DNA from 4 places in the Serratia aquatilis genome. Region 2 is predicted to be linked to each of the others. Evidence: predicted binding sites of a transcription regulator. Region 2 holds the regulator's gene; each other region holds the start of a gene.
What was found. The regulator CRP, encoded in region 2, controls carbon source genes, mostly activating them, when cyclic AMP is high. The targets are predictions, from matches to a motif close to ATGTGANNNNNNTCACAT.
Positions count from the first base shown of each region.

Region 1: SAQUA_RS09380 (sugar transporter) is a predicted target of CRP. The motif match lies at 1,469-1,486, and genes of this name have one in related genera.
Region 3: adhE (bifunctional acetaldehyde-CoA/alcohol dehydrogenase) is a predicted target of CRP. The motif match lies at 2,271-2,288, and genes of this name have one in related genera.
Region 4: SAQUA_RS00135 (PTS mannitol transporter subunit IICBA) is a predicted target of CRP. The motif match lies at 1,524-1,541, and genes of this name have one in related genera.

Region 1 is NZ_CP173186.1:2,109,215-2,112,860, forward strand. Features, by position in the region: tRNA gene SAQUA_RS09370 (tRNA-Asn) at 48-123, opposite strand; gene SAQUA_RS09375 (hypothetical protein) at 766-1,209, shown strand; gene SAQUA_RS09380 (sugar transporter) at 1,544-2,731, shown strand.
Region 2 is NZ_CP173186.1:4,999,290-5,002,935, reverse strand. Features, by position in the region: gene SAQUA_RS22825 (YccS/YhfK family putative transporter) at 1-981, opposite strand, end outside; gene crp (cAMP-activated global transcriptional regulator CRP) at 1,038-1,670, opposite strand; gene SAQUA_RS22815 (OsmC family protein) at 2,052-2,459, shown strand; gene SAQUA_RS22810 (LysR substrate-binding domain-containing protein) at 2,462-3,370, opposite strand; gene SAQUA_RS22805 (MFS transporter) at 3,564-3,646, shown strand, end outside.
Region 3 is NZ_CP173186.1:2,453,615-2,457,260, reverse strand. Features, by position in the region: gene oppA (oligopeptide ABC transporter substrate-binding protein OppA) at 1-176, opposite strand, end outside; partial or broken gene SAQUA_RS11035 (oligopeptide ABC transporter substrate-binding protein OppA) at 319-558, opposite strand; gene SAQUA_RS11030 (YchE family NAAT transporter) at 1,380-2,024, opposite strand; gene adhE (bifunctional acetaldehyde-CoA/alcohol dehydrogenase) at 2,549-3,646, shown strand, end outside.
Region 4 is NZ_CP173186.1:30,499-34,144, reverse strand. Features, by position in the region: gene SAQUA_RS00135 (PTS mannitol transporter subunit IICBA) at 1-1,392, opposite strand, end outside; gene SAQUA_RS00130 (DUF3053 domain-containing protein) at 1,922-2,641, opposite strand; gene glyS (glycine--tRNA ligase subunit beta) at 3,058-3,646, opposite strand, start outside.

The sequences.
Region 1 (3,646 bases), 2.5 Mb from region 2:
CTTTGAGACACCATGGACAACAATGGCTGTCCATGGCATTGAATTTTTGGCTCCTCTGACTGGACTCGAACCAGTGACATACGGATTAACAGTCCGCCGTTCTACCGACTGAACTACAGAGGAATCGTGTGAACGGGGCGAATAATAGCGGGGTACCATGAGTTTGTCAAAGCACTAAAGTAGGGAAAAAGTGCGTTTGCTGTCAGATTGAGCATGTTGACTCGTTTTTCTACACTTATCCTCAATCAGACACCTGAAAAATTGTTTTTTACCTCTGCTGCTTGGATAGAGGCGGCTGGGTAGGTAGCGGTAAGGCTGAGCGACATGTATCCACATCACTTTAAGTGGCAGGTTGGCGACAGCGGTAATACTGAAGACGTTTTGAACTACTCCATTAGCGAAGAAGTCAGTTGTTAGGTGCTCTTCGTAAAGCTGAACGGAGAATCAATAGATTGGCCACTGTGTTGTCGCTTGCCAGCAACTCGAATTATTTAGGGTGCAACTGTGATAGGTATCTGGTTTTTCATTTTAATTTAAAGTGATGTCAATTGTAAAAAACCTTACTAATCAGCTAAATAACTTTAGCTCAATCATCCTTCAGGTATTTTTTGAGCTTTTCTATGCTACTCTGAAAGCCGTCTTAAAATGCTTGGACTATTCGGGGGCTAAGCCTTGTCAACACGGTGTTTATTCCTCTATGCTACGCCAAGTCGTTTTTACAGTAGTAAATCTTACTGTTCTTTAGTTTCCCGGAGTTTCTTAGTGATGAATAAAGCAATCGCAATAGCGGCATTGTGTGTGTTGCTGGCAGGGTGCCAGAATGCAAATGATAGTGCTAAAACCAAGCCAGCTCCGGCGGCCACAAAAAACCAGGCTGTTGTTCAGCCGGTTCCGGCAGCAACGCCAAACCCAGTTATTGCGCAGCCAGCTCAGCCGATGATTTCGGCCGATACTGATGCTGTCATGGTTACGTGCATGAGAGAGTTGAATGCCCTACAACAGGTAAATAGCAAGTTGTATCAAAGCCGCAGTACTGAATTGAACAATATTTTAGCCGAGGCCAAACTTTATATGCGTGTTCGTGACAACGTCAGTCCGGATATTCACCAAATAATGGATGCGGCTTATCAATTCCGTATTACTAAAACCTGCAACCTTATCCGCACCGATCTGACGCGTGCGCTGGTTGAGCGTGTTGTTGCTTCATAACTTGCAATAACGCATTTCTCAGTCGTTCCGGGAAAATAGTAATCCGCGCAAGTGCCCTCCTCTGAGGGCATTTTTCTTTCTTGCCCATATACCCTTCATACTTCAAGTTGCTTGGGTGTTGGCTACGCTTACTCACCCCAGTCACATAGTTATCTATGCTCCTGGGGCCTCGTAAGCTTGCCGCCTACAAGCAACTCGAATTTTTTAGGGTATAGCAAATCCGACTAGCAGCGTTGCTGAGAAATTACACGAAAAATAAATGTGATCTGTGTCGAGTTTTTTCCGCGTGTTGGATAACATATCGCCATTACCTTTCGTACTGGAATATCCCTTGATGGAAGAAATCAGCACTTCCCGTTCTGTTGCCTGGATGCGTGTGGCCACGCTTGCCATTTCGGCGTTTATTTTTAATACCACCGAGTTTATCCCGATTGGACTATTAAGTGATATTGCCCAAAGCTTTGAGATGCAAACAGAGCAGGTGGGGCTGATCATTACTATTTACGCCTGGATCGTCGCTGTGGCGTCGTTAATCTGCATGTTGCTTACCAGCAAGATTGAGCGGCGTAAGTTGCTGATCGGGGTATTCGTTCTATTTATCGCCAGCCATGTACTCACTGCTGTTGCGTGGAACTTTACTACGTTGGTGATTTCGCGCGTGGGAGTGGCGTTAGCGCACTCAGTATTCTGGTCGATCACGGCATCACTGGCTATTCGCCTCGCCCCGCCGGGCAAGCGTGCGCAGGCATTGAGCATGTTGGCTGGGGGAACCGCACTGGCAATGGTGCTTGGCTTACCTTTAGGCAGAATAGTAGGGCAACTGCTCGGTTGGCGCATGACATTCATTGGTATCGCCGTTTGCGCCAGCTTTGCGTTGGTGATGCTGTGGCGATTGCTGCCCGAACTGAAAAGTGAACATTCAGGCTCGTTGTCCAGCGTCCCTTTACTGTTCAAACGCCCAACATTGGTCAGATTGTATATGTTGACCATCATTGTCGTGACGGCCCATTTTACCGCATACAGTTATATTGAACCCTTTATCCAGAATATAGTGGGCCTTTCCGGCAACTTTACCACTATGATGCTGCTGCTGTTTGGTGCCGCTGGGATTATCGGTAGCCTGCTGTTCAGTCGCTACAGCGAACGCTTTCCTTCGGGTTTCTTTATTGGTGCGCTAGCTCTGTTGGCGACCAGTCTACTATTGCTGCTGCCAGCATCCGTTAATGAAGCTACCTTGACGCTGCTTTGCGTGGTTTGGGGAATGGCGATTATGGCATTCGGCCTGGCTATGCAGGCTAAAGTACTTAGTTTGGCATCAGATGCTACGGACGTTGGCATGGCGATTTTTTCCGGATTGTATAACTTGGGAATAGGGGGCGGTGCATTGCTAGGGAACCTGGTCAGTCTGCATTTTGGAATGTCAAATATCGGCTTTGTTGGCGCACCACTCGTCCTGATTGCCCTTAGTTGGAGTGTGCTGAGTGTTTGCCGTGGTGAACGGCGTCTGCAGCATCAAATCTGATACAACAATGGGAGCAAGGCAGCTCCCATTAGCCAGTACTCAAAACACCTCATATTCTGTACAGATGTTTTTCAGCCGAATCTTCCGAATAAAACACCACTCTTTTCTTGATATACCCAAGTTACTTCAAGTTGCATGTAGGCGGCCACAGAGCGACAAATCTGCCGGGAGCAGATTTGAACGCTGCTTGCAGCGGCCCCGAAGGGGCGAGGCCCAGCATGGGCCGAGTAACGCAGCCAACACCTATGCGGCTCGAAGGGCGACGGGTATAACTGAATAGGTTGGCTAGCTTGCAACTGCCGATCAGGCCAATACGCGTATTGAGTAAAAGGCTACAGCCTAGGCAACTGACAGTGATCTTGCACAACAGCACTCTGAGCCTCAAAGCTGAGAGTGGGTTGGTGAAGCTTAAGAAACTGCGATCAAGTTGGATGCGCGTCGCTGAATGAGATAAATCTTAGCCATGCCGCGAAATGGTTGAATGCTAAAAAACCAGACTTAAGAACTTTCTCTCCACCCCAAGATTAGTCTTAATGTCTAATGTTTGAGAATTATCTTAGCCAACTATCCTACCATGCAGACATAATAAGAACTAAAACATTAAAAAGTAAATTATAAACCTTAATGTTGGAATTTAAATCTTAATAATTGTTTTTTGATAGTTAATGATTCTATTTATTATTCGGATGGATAGAATATCTCTCGTCAAAGCAGGGCTAATCGGTAAACGCACCTAACGCATTTTCAGGGATTGGCTGGCTGACAAACGATCAGCTTGGTCGGGTTTTCTGTTGGCAAGGAACCTATCCTGCCATCGATGGAAACGTAGAGAAAACGTTAAAACAACACCGCAAGGCGAATGGAGTGCTCTATCCCCTGAGCTAACTCGCCTATGCTTGAATTTAAAGGTAATTA
Region 2 (3,646 bases):
CAGGCGTGCGATGCGGCTGAAGTGGTAATAGCAGAATTGCCCGACCGGCTTATCAGCATGTTGTGTGGCGACTTTTTCCAATGCAGCCAGCTCGTTCTTCATACCAAAGCGTTTGGAACGTCGATGATAAAGAATGTCGCCAGCCACTTCGCGCAGGCGCGCTGCGATAACTTGCGCATTGCGGCGGATAATCGCTTCGGCCTGACTTTGCTCAACCAGTTTTTGTACCTCTTCCGGCTGGTGCAGGCTGACGGTAATGTGTTCCTGCAGATCGAGCGCGACCTGGAATCTGCGCTGCAAACGCTTTTGCTCGACATTACTGGCATGGGGCAGGAAGTTGAGTTGCTGGTATAACAGGCTGATCAGATCCATCACCTGTTGTTGGCGTTTCAATAAAGGCGGTAGAGCGGTTTCCGGATCGGTGTGCTGAGTCAGCAGTGAGTATTTGGCTTCTAGATAGTCGGCCAACTGGATATAGAGTTGGCTGAGGGATTCACGCATCGGCTGCTCTTTCCACAGCTTGAACCAGAACCAGGTGAACAACCCGTACCACGCCGTGCCTACGATATACAGCAAGGGGGTATGCCATATGGGTACACTGCCCGCCATACTGAGTGAGAAGATGGCGGCGACAAGGGCGGCGGGCAACAGACGCGCGTGCAGTGGGCTGATTTCACCGCTGACACCGAGTAACAATGCCATTCCCAGCATCAGTAAAGGCAACGGAATATGCCACAGCAGCGCCTGCTGCAGCAAAATACTGCTGAGGGCGAACAACGAACCACCAACGATCAGACGTTTGAAGAAGCGTTTGTGGGGGGTATCTAGCCCAGCAATATTGCAACAGGCGGGAACCAGCGAGAACAGTAACCCTAACTGCAGGTTGCTAATCAGCAATCCAAAAACCACGGGTAGGCAAAGCACCAGTGTTTGTCGCAGTGCGTAATTGACTTCAGGGTGGTAGATCAGGCGACGCCACATGGTTTGCTATTCAGCAGCTAAAGACACGGCGCCTTGTAGCGCCGTGTTTTCAAGGATTAACGTGTACCGTATACGACAATAGTTTTGCCGTGAGCGGAAATCAGGTTTTGGTCTTCGAGCATTTTCAGAATACGACCGACGGTTTCACGCGAGCAACCGACGATTTGGCCAATTTCCTGGCGGGTAATTTTGATCTGCATACCATCAGGGTGGGTCATGGCATCAGGTTGTTTTGCCAGATTCAGCAAGGTCTGTGCGATGCGGCCAGTAACGTCAAGGAAGGCGAGGTTACCCACTTTCTCTGAAGTGACTTGTAGACGGTTTGCCATCTGTGCGGACAGGCGCATCAGAATATCCGGGTTCACCTGGATCAGTTGGCGGAATTTCTTGTAGGAAATTTCAGCCACTTCACAGGCTGTTTTTGCTCTCACCCAGGCGCTTCGCTCCTGGCCTTCTTCAAATAATCCGAGCTCGCCGATGAAATCCCCCTGGTTAAGGTAGGACAGGATCATCTCTTTGCCTTCTTCATCCTTAATCAGCACCGCGACGGAACCTTTTACGATGTAGTAAAGCGTTTCGGCTTTTTCACCTTGGTGAATCAGCGTACTCTTCGATGGATATTTGTGGATATGGCAATGAGACAGGAACCATTCAAGAGTCGGGTCTGTTTGCGGTTTGCCGAGAACCATTCGCTGTTATCCTCTGTTGTAATCGCTGCCTTGTATCACAGGGGTCAGAGTTCCCTGTAAAACGTGCTTCTAGCCTGGTTTATTATTAGTGGCTATCAACAGGTTTTGAGGCGTGTTATAGAAATACGCTTATGTTCTAGCATATTGACTTGCGTGGAGTGCTGCAAGCTACATTCTGTTAACATGCCAATATAGGGGCCTTTCCTTGGACATTTCCCTGAAATCGGTGACCTGGAAAGAGTTATTGCGGCTTTGTTTGTAGCACAGAGTGAGGCGAGTGTCTTGTGTTGTCTCGCTTCAGCATGATTAGCATCAGGTTCCGTTGCCAGTTTCTATGCGAAAGCGTACTTTGTTTTTCAGAAATAAACCGGAGAGTACAAAATGCAGGCAAGAGTCAAGTGGGTAGAAGGGCTGACATTTATGGGTGAGTCCGCTTCTGGTCACCAGGTATTGATGGATGGTAACGCGGGGGAGAAAGCGCCAAGTCCGATGGAAATGGTACTGATGTCTGTGGGTGGCTGCAGTGCTATCGATGTGGTGTCAATTTTGCAAAAAGGGCGTAACGATATCGTTGATTGTGAAGTAAAACTGACATCAGAACGCCGAGAAGAAGCCCCTCGCCTGTTTACCCATATCAACCTGCACTTTATTGTCGCGGGTAAAGGGCTGACCGATAAGATCGTGGAACGAGCGGTAAACCTTTCCGCAGAGAAATATTGCTCCGTTGCGCTGATGCTGAATAAAGCCGCCAGCGTCACCCATAGCTTTGAAATCCGCGAGATTGCCTGAGCCTACCAACGGTAACGCTGGCAGTATGTGCGCAATAAATCAAGAAAGCGCCGCGCCGTGATGGTTAGCGGCGATTTTTGCGAGTACAGCACGCAATACTGTGCCTGCGGCAGACAGTCGATAGGCAATGCCACCAGCTTATGCTGCAAATAAAGCGGCGTCGCCATCGCTCGTGCCACGATAGTCAGATAGCCAGCCTCCAGTACCATACTCAGTCCATATGCTACCGAATCAGAACGGATGGGCGTGTGGGGCAGCTGCTGGTAGAAGGTGCCGAGCACCGACTGTAGCTGCTGGTAATACCCCATGTCGGTTTCCGGTAATACCAGTTTTGCCTCGCGGAGCTCGTCCAGTGATTTCGCCTGTGCCAGCGGGTGCCCTTGGCGGGCAATAATACAGAAAGGGGCGTTGAACAGCGGCTCGCGCACCAAATCTTCTAAAGGTAGTTCCGGACTAACGGTGCCGACGGCAAAATCCAGGCGCCCCTCACGTAATGCTGGTAGTAGGGTCGACATCTGGGCTTCACGGATCAGCAGATTGGCCTGTGGAAATGGCTGTTTGAACTCTTCTACCAACTCAGGGAGTACCGTTAGAGCCAGTAAAGAAGAACATCCCACCGCAACGCTGCCCTGCGAATGCTGGTTCAACTGCTGGATCTCATCGGTGGCACGCTGTAGTTCTTCCAGAATCAGCTGCATTCGCAGAGCGAACGCCCGGCCCGTTTCGGTCAGCGTCATCCCCTGGCTACTACGAATGATCAACTGGGTTTCCAGCACTTGTTCCAATTCGCGAATAGTGCGGCTTACCGCTGGCTGGGACTGCCCCAGGGCACGCGCCGCGCCGCGAATGCTGCCGCTACGGATCACCTGTTGGAACACTTTAAGTTGCTGTAATTTTGGTAAATACCCCATTCCTGCCCCTATCAGCAAAAGCTATCACTACTTAAAAAATTGTATCTTATGCAACATGGTAAAAGCCTATAGTTTCTAAGGTATTGATATAAGTGATTGTTATTTAAGGTTATAAAGTGACCTGGATCACACTATCAAAACAAGCCCGCCAGGATGGGGGAGGTCTTAGTGATAACTTAAAGGAATACCAGCGATGAAAAGTCGTTCACTAATGATTTTTTTGCTGTTTGTGGGTTATGTCGTGGTTTACATCGATAAAACCGTAATGGGTTTTGC
Region 3 (3,646 bases), 2.5 Mb from region 2:
ATCTTGTGCGGATCCAGAGACTGTACTTCTGAACCGTTGTTCTTAACCAGTTCTTGTTTATCTGCCAGTTGCACCCCCGCTGGAACAACCGCAGCGATTGCACTTCCAGTAGCAGTAAGACTAAACGCGGCAATAATGCCTACTGCCAATAGTGATTTCTTTGTGATGTTGATCATGTATTAACTCCAGTTTTTATTATCACAGCCCCAACGAGGGATCTGCGTTGCCCGTTAATCGGGTAATGTTGCGGGCAGGCGCCGTGGAAAAAACGGCATTGCCCTTCCTTGCATTACCGGCGCCTGCTGGCGCCGGTAAATTGTCGCGAGCCAGCGTCAGTTCGACAACCGTACTTACACGCGCATCAGTAAATGGCGCACGCTGGGTATTAATTTCATAGTAGAAGGTACACAGATAAGAATTGATGTGCAGTGGCTCGGGGATCTTGCGCTTCATTTTGGCATACAGATTGGGCGGAATAGCACCATTGGTAATATCGATTTCGCCACTGCGATAACGGTTTAAATCGCTGACTTCAGAAGACGTTGGCAGGAACGTCGCCAATTCAGTCCTCTGCTGTGTCGCCAGTTGCGTTCCAACAGGAACCTCTGCCGCACGAGTGTTTTTAACGACAACTCCCCCCAATACGGCGGCAAACATAAGCACCTGCGGCGTGTAAGTCATTGTTTGCTGCATAGTTCAGGTTCCTTTCACCAATAGGAGTTGTTGCAATAATGGTGGAATATTTATACCAATGCCGAATAAATAAACGCTGAAAAAGACCTTCCTGAATTACGAGTCAGAAAAAAGACTAATTCCTGACTGAGCTGCCCGTAAATTAGCAGAAGTAAAAAGCCGTAGCCGATAAATTTTACGGAAATGTTAAGCATTTCACTTTTGTATCCCCGAGCATCACCACTCCCATGTTTAAATTTTTGCGAAAAAACACGCCAACAAAATGATTTAAAAAGATTTTAAAGGACTTAAAAAACAAAAGCCCTACCTAACTCTGACTCACTGCCAAACATCGCCAGAAAGAAACATTCAGTTAACAATCTGCATAGTTCAAAGAATAAACACCTACTAATGCTTCGTTACTCACTAATAACATCTGTAAGAATTTGATACAACCCCTACAGAATGAGGTGAATAAATTTGCAGCATTTGTTGGGTGCTCAAGGAAAAAACCGTAGGGAAAACGTGGTGAAAGTATCAAAAATAGCCGATAGAGACATTACTAAGCTGTAGAGGGATTTTTATACAGTTTAACGCTAAATATAAGGTAGCGGATGGGATATGTTCACTATTAAAGCGCTATCGGTAATAATTTAATAATTAAAAATATTTAGCCGCGAATGTTCTTATCCACGGCTTAGCTGCGGTTATAACAGGCCAGGGAATATAGCTTTAATTCCGGTTACAATAAACTCAATCCCTAACGCCATCAGTAACAACCCCATGATACGTGTGACAACGTTGATGCCGGTTTGGCCCAGTAAGCGTACCAATAAGGGAGCCGCGCGGAACAATAACCAGCAACAAAAGGCAAACACAGCAATAGCCAGGGTAAAACCTAACAGGTTTTGCCAGCTGTGATAGCGTGAACTCCAAACAATGGTTGAACTGATTGCGCCAGGGCCAGCCATCAATGGTAATGCCAAGGGTACAACCCCGATGCTTTCACGGATCGCACTCTCTGATTTTTCCTGCTTGTTCTGTTTGTCCTCCCCCAATTTGCCGCTGATCATCGACATGGCAATACTGACCACCAGAATTCCACCAGCAATACGGAACGAATCGATGGAGATGCCGAAGACACGCAGTATAACTTCTCCCAAGAACAGTGAGGTCCACAGGATAATAGCCACCGACAGGTTAGCCGTCAGGTTGGTTTTGTTACGCCCAGCCTCAGCCTGATAGCTGGTCATGCTGATAAATACCGGTAGAATTCCTACCGGATTTACCAGCGCAAACAAGCCAACAAAAAACTTGATATAGACGGAAAGATCCAACATCGATTGGCCCACAAAAAACTCCGCATTTAATAGCTGTAAAAGAGAGGCTGCTGATGCGCGCTAATGTAATAGAATTGCGCCGGGTAATCCATCCACCCATAGCATTTTTCCCCTACCCACAGCATTGTTACAAAATAATACTCTTTTGTTAATGTAACGTATAAACATTGCTGTTTTATGTGTGAAAGCACGAAAGCTAGTCATATTATTGAGAATGATTCTCAAAAACCCAAGCTGAAAGGTGTCAGCATGCATTTTTTATGATTTAAATCACATAATATCCACTCAGAAATAGTTAAGCTCTCAGTCGTCGCTAGAAGAGATAAGAATGTTAAAGATTAAGTAGCGGTGATTTCGTTCTACCTTTTGCCTACGATAGCTTCGGCAGTTGGTAAAGCTCTTTAAGTAAATCAGCAGTATGAGTTGCTAAATGTGGGGAACCACTGTTTTTAACAGACACCACCCTCCCCCCTGTCTATACTAGTTGCTCGAACGGCTTATTCACTGAAAGAGTTTAACATTATCAGGAGAGCATTATGGCTGTAACGAATGTCGCTGAATTGAACGAGCTGGTAGCGCGTGTCAAAAAAGCCCAGCGCGAGTATGCCAACTTCTCGCAAGAGCAAGTAGATAAAATTTTCCGCGCCGCCGCCCTCGCCGCTGCCGATGCACGTATTCCCCTGGCCAAGATGGCCGTTGAAGAATCAGGTATGGGGATCGTTGAAGATAAAGTCATCAAAAACCACTTCGCATCCGAATATATCTATAACGCTTATAAAGATGAGAAAACCTGCGGTATTCTCTCTGAAGACCAGACCTTCGGTACCATTACCATCGCTGAACCGATTGGCCTGATTTGTGGCATCGTTCCTACCACTAACCCAACTTCTACCGCTATTTTCAAAGCTCTTATCAGCTTGAAAACACGTAACGGTATCATTTTCTCCCCGCACCCGCGTGCCAAAAATGCCACCAATAAAGCGGCTGACATTGTTCTTCAGGCTGCTATCGCTGCAGGTGCACCAAAAGACATCGTGGGTTGGATCGATCAACCGACGGTTGATTTGTCAAATCAGTTAATGCACCACCCAGACATCAACCTGATCCTGGCGACCGGTGGTCCTGGTATGGTTAAGGCTGCGTACAGTTCTGGTAAGCCTGCAATTGGCGTAGGTGCCGGTAACACCCCAGTCGTTGTGGATGAAACCGCAGACATCAAGCGTGTTGTGGCTTCGATTCTGATGTCAAAAACCTTCGACAGTGGCGTAATTTGTGCTTCTGAGCAGTCGGTTATTGTTGTTGACTCAATTTATGATGCCGTTCGCGAGCGTTTCGCTTCCCACGGTGGCTATATGCTGCAGGGTAAAGAGCTGAAAGCCGTTCAAGACATCATTTTGAAAAATGGCGGCCTGAATGCAGCCATCGTTGGTCAGTCTGCGCCAAAAATCGCTGAAATGGCCGGTATCAAAGTGCCAGCCAATACCAAGATCCTGATCGGTGAAGTGAAACTGGTTGATGAATCAGAGCCATTTGCACACGAAAAACTGTCCCCTACCCTGGCTATGTACCGTGCAAAAAACTTTGAAGATGCCGTCAGCAAAGCAGAGAAACTGGTCGCCATGGGCGGTATCGGT
Region 4 (3,646 bases), 450 kb from region 2:
GCGTGCAGTCAAATCACTGTACAACTGGCTGTCCAGGAAATTGGTCAGCGAAATGTGCTGGGCCTGAGGTGCATGGCGCATTGCACGCTCAGTAAGATCGCGGTGAGTGATCACCAGATCCACATCTTCCGGCAGGCTGTTGATCGCGCAGTTGGTGACCGAAATATTCTTCAACCCTGCATCCGTGACTTTCTTGCGCAGTACACCGGCACCCATGGCGCTGGAACCCATACCGGCATCACAAGCCACGATGATTTTGCGCACGGTACTCAAATCACCGTCTACCGCTGCATTAACCGCTTTGCCACCTTTGGACTGAGCTTTCATGCCCTGCATACGGCGAGTCGCTTCTTCAAGATCGTCTTCCTCTTTCACTTTCGAGGTTTTCAGCAACAGAGCAGAAACCAGGAAGGAAACCAGGAAGGCAGCGAAGACGGCCGCAATGTTAGCGAAGTAGGCACCTTTTGGTGTCATCGCCAATACCGCCAGGATAGAACCTGGAGAAGCAGGTGAAACCAGACCGCCATTCAGCAAGGTCAGAGTGAATACACCGGTCATACCACCCAGAATTACCGCCAGAATCAGACGAGGATTCATCAGCACGTATGGGAAGTAAATCTCATGGATCCCCCCCAGGAAGTGGATGATCGCTGCACCGCCTGCAGACTGCTTGGCACTGCCGCGGCCAAAGAACATATAGGCCATCAGCACGCCCAAACCTGGGCCTGGGTTAGCTTCGATCAGGAAGAAGATCGATTTACCCGTTTCGGTAGCTTGCTGGATACCCAGCGGCGAGAAGATACCATGATTGATTGCGTTGTTCAGGAACAGAATTTTCGCGGGTTCAACGAAGATCGACGTCAGTGGCAGCAGGTTGTTGGCCACCATGATATTCACGCCAGCCGCCAAGAACTTGGACAACACCTCTACCAACGGGCCAATACCCATGAAGGCAAGGATTGCCAGCAACATACCGATGATACCGGCGGAGAAGTTGTTAACCAACATCTCGAAGCCGCTCTTGATCTTGCCATCAACCCAGCGGTCGAAGTGTTTGATTGCCCAGCCACCCAATGGACCAGCAATCATGGCGCCAAGGAACATTGGCATATCAGCACCAACGATCACACCCATGGTGGTAATGGCACCAACAACACCACCACGCTCGCCACCAACCAACTTACCGCCGGTGTAACCAATCAGCAGTGGCAGCAGGTAGGTGATCATTGGACCTACCAGCTTGGCTAGCGTCTCATTTGGCAGCCAGCCGGTTGGAATGAATAATGCTGTAATAATACCCCAGGCGATGAATGCGCCAATATTGGGCATCACCATATTACTCAGGAAGCGGCCAAAGTTTTGAACTTTAACCTTGATATCTGGTGAAAACATAAAACACACCCCTATTGTTACGCGCTGACAATAAGAGCGCGCGATAATTGTTGTAACGTTGCAGCCGTGTTGTGCTGTTTGCGAAATGGACTCTACCACGCTCCTTTTACTACGCGAACCTCACGGAATTATTGTGATCAACATCACACATTACCACCCCACAACCAGGTGTTTTTGGTGATCTAGATCACAAATTGTCAGTGTAAAAAAAACACAAAATGGGAAAACGCCTTAATAACGGGTTAAAAACGTGATTAAAATCACATATACCCCTTACTTTTTTGTTTTTGAATTGTGACTTAAATCACAATTTATTTTAATTCCAGATAACGATGGGTGGTCTGAAATGAAGTCTTCCCTGTGAGTAACTGCTCCACCAGCAATTAACCATGGTGTAAATGAAAGAAAACTACATTAAGAGAAATGATGATTTATTGAAGTGTAGTACAAGATATACGGGGAAGAAGTGCGACAAGAAAGCGGGATAAGGTATGCGGGAGCCCCCACATACCTTTACAAGGTGTTGCCGTTACTGCATTACCGCCTGCACGGTCTTCTGTGCGTTCAGCAGGTTCTGTTGTTTAGCCACCAGACTGGACATCATGGCGTTGTACTGCACCGCTTGTTGTTGGGTACGGAACTGCACACCGCCGTTATTGAAACTCACCTGATTACCCTGAGCCTTGAGGAAATCCCCTACCTGCACCAATTCCTGAACAAAACCCGCGGTGGTTGGGATCGCTGGCATCAGCGCATTAGCCGGGGAGGTGACAATCTTGTCATAAACCTGGTTGTACACCGCTTTCAGGTCATCTGGCTGTTTCAACGCCGCACGCGCATTATCCGCCTGTGACTTCGCCGACTGGATCTGCTGGCCCAGCAGGTTCAATCCCTCTATCGATTGTTGCAAGGCATCACGTTTACCCATGTAATCCCGCGCGGTGTGGATCTCATTAATCTGATCCAATGCGGGCGTCAGGCTAGCCTCTACGGATTTCGATAACTGCTGGGAAAAACCTACCAGGATGGCGTAATCACTGGCATAGGTGCCAAATTTCTGTTTCTGATCTTCACTCAACGTCGGTATGTTTAAACCACTGCGCATCACCGTATTTTGCAAATAATCGATGAAAGCCTTGCGTTGTTCTGGCTCTTTATCGCCGCAGGCGGTCAGTTGCATCACCATCAATAATGCTAATACCGGCGCCAACCAACGCGCGAAACCTCTGCTCTGGATCTCAAACGCCATGTGACAAACTCCTGTTATAAAAATGCTTTTTTTCAGGCTCCATGCCTTTTGCTGCACTCCATGCGGCCATTAGGCTGTGCCCCTTAACTGTTCGTAAGCGCCACTGGCGGACAGTTAAGGGGCACAGCCTAGGATAGATCAACTGAATGCGATGCGATACGCGATTTCACATTCAACCTCAGGATAGCTGAGTATTTCCTAACCGGGCTCTGGATACTATCAGATATGAAAAAGCGCCCGCAGGCGCTTGAGGTTGATGACAAAGTCGCCTTCTGACTCGAGATACCCGGGCCTAGCGCACCGAGGGGCGCTCCGACGGCTTACGCCGTTACGACCCCATCGGCACGCTCTCCCTAATAACGGGGTTTGTCAGCAGTCTGAAGCGCCCGCAGGCGCTTCTCTTTACGACTTAACCCTCACTGCAAAACGGAAATATCCGCTACCTGCAGGAACAGCTCACGCAGCTTACTCAACAACGTCAGACGGTTAACACGCAGCGCATCATCCTCTGCCATCACCATCACGCTATCAAAGAACGCATCAACGGTTTCACGCAGTGCAGCCAGCTCAACCAGAGCTTCCTGATAGCGGCCTTCGGCAAACAACGGCTGCAGCTTATCGCGCAACACCACCAGGTGTGTCGCCAACTTCAACTCGGCTGGCTCTTTCAATACCGAGGCACGAACCTGTTCCAGCAGCGTATCGTTGGACTTGGCCAGGATGTTGGAAACACGTTTGTTGGCCGCTGCCAGCGCCGCCGCTTCTTCCAGCGTGCGGAAGTGAGTGACCGCTTTTACCCGTGCATCGAAGTCTGCCGGTCTGGTTGGACGACGTGCCAATACGGCCTGGATAGTATCCACCGCATGGCCTTCCTCCTGATACCAGGCACGGAAGCGCCCCAACATAAAATCAACCACGTCATCCACTGCGTTGCTATTGGTCAGCTTGCTGCCGTAAAGGCGCACAGCCTCTTCGGTTAGCGTTTGCAAATCCAACGGCAGGTTT